2 regions of the Sinorhizobium numidicum genome follow, and region 1 is predicted to be linked to the other one. Evidence: riboswitches for the same ligand, from Rfam matches in the RefSeq annotation. Region 1 holds a riboswitch; the other holds the start of a gene.
What was found. Region 1 has a riboswitch for S-adenosylmethionine ahead of metA (homoserine O-acetyltransferase MetA). Riboswitches for the same ligand answer to the same signal wherever they lie in the genome.
Positions count from the first base shown of each region.

Region 2: another riboswitch for S-adenosylmethionine. It lies ahead of PYH37_RS13645 (O-succinylhomoserine sulfhydrylase); the one in region 1 lies ahead of metA (homoserine O-acetyltransferase MetA).

Region 1 is NZ_CP120368.1:3,564,031-3,568,795, forward strand. It holds gene PYH37_RS28305 (HpcH/HpaI aldolase/citrate lyase family protein) at 1-632, opposite strand, end outside; gene PYH37_RS28310 (hypothetical protein) at 845-1,090, shown strand; gene leuD (3-isopropylmalate dehydratase small subunit) at 1,192-1,797, shown strand; gene PYH37_RS28320 (RidA family protein) at 1,804-2,184, shown strand; SAM riboswitch at 2,375-2,452, shown strand; gene metA (homoserine O-acetyltransferase MetA) at 2,512-3,438, shown strand; gene PYH37_RS28330 (aldose epimerase family protein) at 3,675-4,691, shown strand.
Region 2 is NZ_CP120368.1:530,262-535,026, reverse strand. It holds tRNA gene PYH37_RS13655 (tRNA-Gly) at 14-88, opposite strand; gene PYH37_RS13650 (2'-deoxycytidine 5'-triphosphate deaminase) at 139-1,236, opposite strand; SAM riboswitch at 1,312-1,390, shown strand; gene PYH37_RS13645 (O-succinylhomoserine sulfhydrylase) at 1,435-2,619, shown strand; gene PYH37_RS13640 (CDP-alcohol phosphatidyltransferase family protein) at 2,669-3,283, opposite strand; gene apaG (Co2+/Mg2+ efflux protein ApaG) at 3,396-3,788, shown strand; gene PYH37_RS13630 (Hsp33 family molecular chaperone) at 3,794-4,765, opposite strand, start outside.

The DNA.
Region 1 (4,765 bases):
AACCCCTCGGCATCGCGGAAATCGTTGAAGACCGCATCGATGGCGTCGAGCCCGCTGCCGCGCGCCGCAAGCAGAATTTGCATCAGCCAGGGTATGAGATAGGTGCGGCCGGAAAGAGCGGGAACGCCCGTCTCCTTTCTCAAATCATTGAGGCCGACGACGACGCAATCGAGCCGGCCACCGACGGTGCGGCCAGTCTCGGCGATCGCCGGACCGTTGATGACGCCGCGCGGCGTTTCGATCATCGCCCAGAGCCTTAAGTCTTCCGGCGCATCGTTCTCGGCGAGCCAGTCGAGAGCGGCCTGGATATCCGCGGGACTTTCGACCTTGGGGAGAAGGATCGCGTCGGGTTTGGCGGCAAGCGCTGCGGTGAGATCCTCCCGACCGAAGCCCGATCCGGACGCATTGACGCGGATGATCACCTCACCGTCGGGGCGGTTCGCACCAAGATGCTGGCCAAGCGCCTTGCGTGCCTGCGCCTTGCGGTCCGGCGAGACGGCATCCTCGAGATCGAAGATCACGGCGTCCGCCGCGAGATCCCGCACCTTCGCGAGCGCGCGGGCATTGTCGGCCGGAACGCAGAGCACCGAACGGCGCAGGCGAACGGGATGGTGATCGATCGCTCTTGTCATTCGCTCGTTGTGCCCGCCTTTCGGTTTTTGCGCAACAGCACCATGCGCCCTTTCAGGCGCGCAAAGGTCGTCTAACACTTTGAATTGCTGAATGGCGTTATCCTTAAATCGGTCACGATTTAAGGGACCATGCAGAAGACAAGGAGATCGGCAGCCTCTCCCCTTGCAAGCAGCGGCGCCAGCACCCACATCCGGAGAGAAAGGTGACGTTCATGCAAAGTATCCGCTCTGTTTTCTTCACGGCCGTTGCCATCGCCATCATGCTGGCCGCCTTCGTCCTCACCGCCTCGCTTGCCTTGGCGCTCGCCGGCATCGCCGCCGTCGTTGCCATCGGCAGCGCCATCGCGGCAAGGTTCAATGCGAAGCCGGTGCATGCGCGCGCTCGCCCGAATTCGGCCGAAGCCAAACGCGAGATACGGATCTGGAACGACGGGCGCGGTACGATCATCGATCTGTGATCGACCTCAGCACGGCCGCACACGCAGATTTTCCTTCATTTCGGCGCAAAACTGCTCTAAACGCTGTCCCAACATTTCCGCTGAAATCGAAGGCCAAAGTCATGGAAAAGTTCGTCAAGCTCACCGGCGTCGCTGCACCCCTGCCCGTCGTCAATATCGACACGGACATGATCATTCCGAAGGATTACCTGAAGACGATCAAGCGCACCGGCCTTGGCAAGGGGCTTTTCGCCGAAGCCCGCTACAACGAGGACGGCTCGCCGAACCCGGATTTCGTTCTCAACAAGCCGGCCTATCAGAACGCCAAGATTCTTGTCGCCGGCGACAATTTCGGCTGCGGCTCTTCGCGCGAACATGCGCCTTGGGCGCTCCTCGATTTCGGCATCCGCTGCGTCATTTCGACTTCGTTCGCCGACATCTTCTACAACAACTGTTTCAAGAACGGCATCCTGCCGATCGTGGTCAGCCAGGCTGACCTCGACAAGCTGATGGACGACGCCAACCGCGGTTCCAACGCCGTGCTGTCGATCGACCTCGAAGCGCAGGAAATCACCGGTCCGGACGGCGGTTCGATCACGTTCGAGATCGACGCCTTCAAGCGCCATTGCCTGCTGAACGGCCTCGACGACATCGGTCTGACGCTGGAGAAGGCAAGCGCCATCGACAGCTTCGAGAAGCAAAACGCCGCATCGCGCCCCTGGGCTTGAGCGCCGATGGCGCGTAAGCTCATCTCTTCTGGCTCCCCTTTCGAGAAGACGGCAGGCTATTCGCGTGCCGTCGTTCAGGGCGACTGGTGCTTTGTCTCCGGTACGACCGGCTATGATTACGCCACCATGGTTATGCCGGAAACGGTCGAGGAACAGGCACGCAACTGCCTGAAGACGATCGAAGGCGCCCTGAGGCAAGCGGGATTCTCGCTTTCAGACGTGGTGCGCAACCACTATTATGTCACCGATGCCGGCTTCGCCGATCGGGTCTTTCCGATCTTCGGCGAAGCCTTCGGAAACATCCGCCCGGCCGCGACGATGATCGTCTGCGATCTGATCCGCCCGGAAATGCTGATCGAAATCGAGGTCACGGCGTTTCGCGGCTAGATCACGATGATTTAGGTCGAATCGAAACCGGGGAGAAGGTCGCGGCAGCGGAATGAGGAGCCGCGCGGGGAACAAACATCGGCTGGTTGGTAAACGATAGCCAGCTAATGACCTGGCTGGCCTCTGATGGCGCCGCACGCCCGAGGCCGTGAATCCTTTTTCGTTGACCGCGCGGCATTGATCGCGCTATCAAACGATCCGTGGTGATTTGGCCGGCCGGCTTGCAGCCACGTTAAAGAAATCGCTAAAGGGCCGAGGAAAAACGGATTTCCGAGGACCGGTCGCGATCATCTCGCCGCCGGTTTTTTTTATTATCGAGTGGACCCCATGCCCATCAAGATACCCGATACACTGCCCGCCTTCGAGACCCTCGTGCATGAAGGCGTGCGGGTGATGACCGAGACCATGGCGATCCGCCAGGATATTCGTCCGCTTCAGATCGGGCTTCTCAATCTCATGCCGAACAAGGTCAAGACCGAGATCCAGATGGCCCGGCTGATCGGCGCCTCGCCGCTGCAGGTCGAATTGTCGCTGGTGCGCATCGGCGGGCACCGCGCTAAGAACACGCCCGAGGATCATCTCCTCGCCTTTTACCAGACCTGGGAAGAGGTGAAAGCCCGCAAGTTCGACGGCTTCATCATCACCGGTGCGCCGGTGGAGACGCTCGAATACGAGGACGTCACCTATTGGGACGAGCTGAAGCGCATCTTCGATTGGACGGCGAGGAACGTCCATTCGACGCTGAACGTCTGCTGGGGTGCGATGGCGGCGATTTACCATTTCCATGGCATTCCAAAATATCCGCTGAAGGAAAAGGCGTTCGGCGTCTACCGTCACCAGAACCTAAAACCCTCGTCGGTCTATCTGAACGGCTTTTCGGATGATTTTGCCGTCCCGGTCTCGCGCTGGACCGAGGTGCGCCGCGCCGATATCGAACATGTGCCGGATCTCGAAATCCTGATGGACTCGAAGGAGATGGGCGTCTGTCTCGTGCACGAAAGAAAGGGAAATCGCCTCTACATGTTCAATCATGTGGAGTACGATTCGACTTCGTTGTCGGACGAATATTTCCGGGATGTGGATGCGGGCGTGCCGATCAAGCTGCCGCACGATTACTTCCCTCATAACGACTCGAGCCTGCCGCCGCAGAACCGCTGGCGCAGCCACGCGCATCTCCTCTTCGGCAACTGGATCAACGAGATGTACCAGACGACGCCTTACGAGCTGGAGAAGATCGGCACCGGAGACCGTTAGACGCAACAATGTTCATCCCTTTTTCCTCGAACAGAGGGCAGCGACGAAGAAATCGTCCCGTTGAATTCACCTGCGGCGCGGCCTTTCGGACGCGCTAGCGCCGCCGCAGAAAAGTATGACTTTCCGGTTGCCGCACCGCTGGAAATGACGCAGGTTGCCGCCGGTTCCAGGAGTTGAGTTGCGGGATGCGGACGAAGCTGCGCATGTTTCCATGATCCCGCGAGAGGGGAGACAAGATGAGCACGGACACGGAAATCTTTGGGCGCCTGCCTTCCGGTGAGCAGGTCCATCGCATCACGCTTAGGGGCAGCGGATTGACGGCGAAGGTGATCACCTGGGGCTCGGTGATCCAGGACCTCAGACTTGAAGGCCACGCGCCGCCACTCGTGCTCGGTTTCGAGGATTTCGACAGTTATCCCGTCCACTCCCCCTACTTCGGCGCCACACCCGGCCGCAACGCCAACCGCATCGGCGGCGGACGCTTCACGCTCGACGGCAAGGCCCATCAGCTCGACCTGAACGAAAAGGGCGTGACGCATCTCCACGGCGGCAGCGATAACATCGCCAAGCGCAACTGGACGATCATCGATCGGGCGGACGACAGCGTCACGCTTCGGATCACTGACCCCGAAGGACGCGCCGGCTATCCCGGCAATTGCACGATCACCTGCACCTACACGCTGAAGCCCGGCGACGTGCTGAGCGTGATCTACGAATCGCAGACCGACGCGCCGACGCTCGCCAATGTCTGTCAGCACAGCTATTTCAATCTCGACGGCGGAGATGACGCGCGCGGCCACGATATCATGATTGCGGCCGACCATTACCTTCCGACGGACGAGCGGCTGATCCCGACCGGCGAAATCCGCGCCGTTGCCGGCACCGCCTTCGATCTCCGCGAAATCACGTCAATGCGGCGGCAGGTGGAAGGGGAGAAAATCGCCTATGATCACAATTTCTGCCTCTCGCCGGAACGGACGCGGAAACGATCCGTGGCGCTGGTGCGCAGCATCAATTCCGGGGTGTCGATGGAGGTGCTGACGACAGAACCCGGCATTCAGCTCTACACCGGCAGCAAACTGGACGTGCCGGTGCCGGGCCTCGACGGCCGTTACTACGCCCCCTTCGCCGGCTTCTGCCTCGAAACCCAGATCTGGCCCGACGCCATCAACCACGTCGGCTTCCCAACGGCCGTGCTGCGCCCAGGCGAAACACTGCGGCAGGAAACAGATTACATCTTCATGAAGAGCTGACCGAGCGCGATTGCACGCCGACAGGGGCGCTTCTTCAGCGCGGGTGAGAAAGACTGTGCGCGGTTTCTCGCAGC
Region 2 (4,765 bases), 730 kb from region 1:
GGGGCCGGAAAAATGGAGCGGGTGATCGGGATCGAACCGACGACATCAAGCTTGGGAAGCTGGCGTTCTACCACTGAACTACACCCGCAACAGAAGCGGAAATTTCCTCAACGGCGGCGATCTGTCAAGCGCTCATGCTCACTCAGCGCGAAAATGCTTCGAAAGCTTGAGGCCCTGCGCCTGATAGTTCGAGCCGAGGTCGAGGCCGTAGAGCCCGTCCGGCCGTTCCATCATGTGTTCGTAAACCAAACGGCCGACGATCTGGCCGTGCTCGAGAATGAACGGCACTTCGTGGCTTCGCACCTCGAGCACGGCGCGGCTGCCGCTGCCGCCGGCCGATGCGTGGCCGAAGCCCGGATCGAAGAACCCGGCATAGTGGACGCGGAACTCCCCCACCAGCGGATCAAACGGGGTCATCTCGGCAGCATAAAGCGGCGGAACATGAACCGCCTCCCGCGAAACGAGAATATAGAATTCGTCGGGATCGAGGATCAGATCGTTCCGGCCGCGGCTATAGAGCGGTTCCCAGAAGTCGAAGACCGCGTGCTGCGCTTTCTTGTCGACATCGACCACCGATGTGTGATGCTTGCCGCGATAACCGATCAGCCCATCCGGACCGGTTCCCTTGAGATCGATCGAAAGCGCGATGCCACCGCCGGAGACATTGGGCCGTTCGCTGGCGACGAGCACATCGCTTTCGTGGAGCGCCAGCAGCTCCTGCTCGGAAAGAAGCGCATGGCCGACGCGGAAACGTATCTGAGAGAGCCGCGAGCCTCGGCGGACGACGATCGGGAAGGTGCGCGGGCTGATCTCCAGATAGAGCGGGCCGCTGTAGCCGGCCGGAATCTTGTCGAACTCCTGCGCCCTGTCGGTGATGACGCGCGTGAAGATGTCGAGGCGACCGGTCGAGCTCTTCGGGTTGGCCGAAGCGGACATGTCCTCCGGCAGTTGGAGGCTCTCCATCAGCGGCACGATGTAGACGCAGCCGGTTTCGAGCACGGCACCTTCGCGAAGATCGATGACGTGCAGTTTCAGCCGGTCGAGCTTGTCGGCGACGAGATGCGCGGGGCCCGGCATGAAACTCGCCCGGACGCGAAACGCCTTGGCGCCGAGACGAAGGTCGAGGCTCGCCGGCTGGATCTGATCGTCATCCAGCGGCCCTTCGCTTTTCAAACGTCCCGTGGCGAACAGTGCGGCAATTGCGCGGTCGGCCAAAATCCCTGTGTTGCGACCCATTCCGATCCTCATTTTCAGTTGCCAGACAAAACCAAACTCCGGGAATTGACGCAAGCACGCGCAGGCAGTATTGGAGCTTTATCCCGTGGTGATTTGGCCGGTCGGCTTGCAGCCACGTTAAACAAGTAGCTAAAAAGGCCGGGGTCTCAAACCGGTCGTTTCGCGGCCGGTTTTTTTGTTTTTGAAAGTGACCGTCTCATGAGCAAGAACTGGCGCCCGGCTACCCAACTCGTCCACGGCGGAACGACCCGCTCCCAATACGGAGAGACTTCCGAGGCGATCTTCCTGACGCAGGGTTTTGTTTACGAAACCTCGGAAGCGGCGGAAGCGCGCTTCAAGGGCGAGACCGAGGGCTTCATCTATGCGCGCTACGGCAGCCCGACGAACGACATGTTCGAGAAGCGCATGTGCATGCTCGAAGGGGCAGAAGATGCGCGCGCCACGGCCTCCGGCATGGCGGCGGTCTCGGCCGCCGTTCTGTGCCAGGTGAAAGCAGGGGATCACATCGTTGCCGCCCGCGCCCTCTTCGGCTCCTGCCGCTGGGTCGTGGAAACGCTAGCGCCCAAATACGGCGTCGAATGCACGCTGGTCGACGGCCGCGATCTGGAAAATTGGGAAAAGGCCGTTCAGCCCAATACCAAGGTCTTCTTCCTCGAAAGCCCGACCAACCCGACGCTCGAGGTGATCGACATCGCCGGCGTGGCCAAGCTCGCCGACCAAGTCGGCGCCAAGCTTGTGGTCGATAATGTCTTCGCCACTCCCCTTTTTCAGAAGCCGCTGGAACTCGGCGCCCACGTCGTCGTCTATTCCGCCACCAAGCACATCGACGGCCAAGGCCGCTGCCTCGGCGGCGTCGTGCTTTCCGACAAGGAATGGATCGACGAAAACCTGCATGATTATTTCCGGCACACGGGTCCGGCCATGTCGCCCTTCAACGCCTGGACGCTGCTCAAGGGCATCGAGACGCTGCCGCTCCGCGTAAAGCAGCAGACCGAGAACGCCCGCCGCATCGCCGACTTCCTCGCTGAGCAGCCGCAGGTCGCCCGTGTCATCTATCCCGGCCGCAAGGACCATCCGCAGGCGGATATCATCGCCAAGCAGATGAGCGGCGGCTCGACGCTGGTCGCCTTCGAGCTCAAGGGCGGCAAGGAGGCAGCCTTCGCCCTTCAGAACGCGCTGGAGATCATTCGCATCTCCAACAATCTCGGCGACTCCAAAAGCCTCATCACGCATCCGGCGACGACGACCCACAAGAATCTCTCCGACGAAGCGCGCGCCGAGCTCGGCATTTCCGCCGGAACTGTACGGTTCTCGGCCGGCATCGAGGACAGCGAAGATCTAGTCGAGGATTTTGCGCGGGCCTTGAGGACCGTAAAAGGCTGATCGGCCGCATCGCAAACAATGAACCGCCCGTGCGAGCGCGGGCGGTTTTTCAGTGCCGGTCGCGAAAGGTCTGGCCCGCGAGAACGACCCGCGACAGAGCCGTATAAAGGCAGAGGAAGGCGAAAATCACCGCCAGCATCGGGAACCAGCCGGGAAAGAGACAGGAGGCTAGAAAGAAGGCAATGGTTTCGGTCGCCTCCGCAAGCCCCGTCGTGAAGTAGAGCGACTTCGCGCCGCGCACCTCGCTCGTCATTGCCCGCTTCTCGGCCATAATGGCATAGGCGAGGAAGCTCGAGCCGTTGACATAGAACGAAAAGAGCAGCAGTCCGCCGGCAAGGCCGTTGGCGCCGGGATCAGCGATGATAAAGGCGAACGGAATGGCGCCATAGAAGACGAAGTCAAGGACGATGTCGAGGAAACCGCCGAAGTCGGTCTTGCGGCTCGCGCGCGCGACCGCTCCATCGAGGCCGTCGCACAGGCGGCTGACGAGGATCAGGACGGCGCCCGCAAGATAGTATTGCCAGGAAATGAGAAAGGCTGCCGCAAGGCCGAGGCAGAGGCCGGAAATCGTTACGGCATCGGCACTTACGCCGCGGTTCGCGAGTGCGATGCCGAGCCGGTTCAGAATGGGTTCCAGCCGCCTGCGCACTGCGCCGTCGAGCATCGTCCTGTGCCTTCCGTGAAATTTGAATGCGATTCGTGTAATCTTGCCGTTATTCTTGACGAAACCTTATTGCTGTAGAATACCCGAACAGATTTGGAACAGGGCATTGCACATGTATCGCGCACTCACTCGCGACATAGAAGTCACGGTAGAGCCGTACTACCTGGAAGAACAGTCGGATCCCGATGACAGTCGTTATGTCTGGGGCTACCGCATCGTAATATCGAACCACTCAGAAGTCGCGGTTCGCCTAATGACCCGCTACTGGCACATTACCGATGAGAACGGGCAGGTTGACGAAGTGAGCGGTCCGGGCGTCATCGGCGAACAACCGCTGCTCAATCCGGGCGATACATATGAATATTCGTCCGGTTGCCCGCTGGACACGCCGTCCGGCGTCATGTTCGGTCACTACAGCATGGAAGCGGAAGACGGAGAAACCTTCAACGTGGCGATCCCCGCCTTCTCGCTCGACTCGCCCGGGCTTGTCCGCACCCTCAATTGAGGCGCCTATTGGGGCCGGACTTCACTCGCCTCGAAGCGGTAGGTGGTGGAGCAGAATTCGCAGGTGACCTTGATCAGGCCATCCTCGATGCTGCTCTCGATATCGTCGCTGCCGAGCCCCGCCAAGACGTTGCGAATCTTCTCGCGCGAGCAACTGCAGCGATCATAGACCGCCTGAGGCTGATACACGCGAACGCCGCGCTCATGGAACAAGCGATATAGCAATCTTTCGGTGCCGACCATCGGATCGGTGAGCTCGTCGGTATCGATCGTCTCGACCATCACCTTGGCTTCCGCCCAGAGATCGTCCTCCTCGAACAGACCTTCGTCGTCACCCTCGTCGCCATCACCCCCCGGCAGGTCCGGCTGGCGCATCCGCTCCAGCGCGTCGGGCAGGAACTGCGCCACCATGCCGCCGGCGCGCCAGCGGTGCCGCGGCTTGCCGTTCTCGTCGCGATCCAGGAGTTCGGCGACGCCGAGACGTACTTTGGTCGGGATCTGTTCCGACTGGCGGAAATAAACCCCTGCAATCTCCTCGAGCGTCGCACCGTCAAGCTCGACGATACCCTGATAGCGCTGCATATGAGCGCCCTGGTCGATGGTAAACGCGAGGATGCCATTTCCGAGAAGCTGGTGCGGCTCCGTGCGCCCCCCCTGCTCAGCCGCGGCCAAAGCCTCGTCGCTATAGCGCGCATAGGCGCGGACACGATCCGGCGTCGAAAAATCTGCGACGACGAGATCGACCGGCCCGTCGCTCTGCGTCTGCACGATCAGCTTGCCCTCGAATTTCAGCGATGTGCCGAGCAGGACAGTCAGTACAACTGTCTCGGCGACGAGCCGCGCCACGGGCAGCGGATAGTTGTGCCGCTCCAAGATAGCGTCCAGCATCGGTCCGAGCTGGACAGCCCGGCCGCGTACGTCCAGTTCTTCGACCTGGAAGGGCACGACATGGTCGTCACCGGCAAAATCGAACTCACC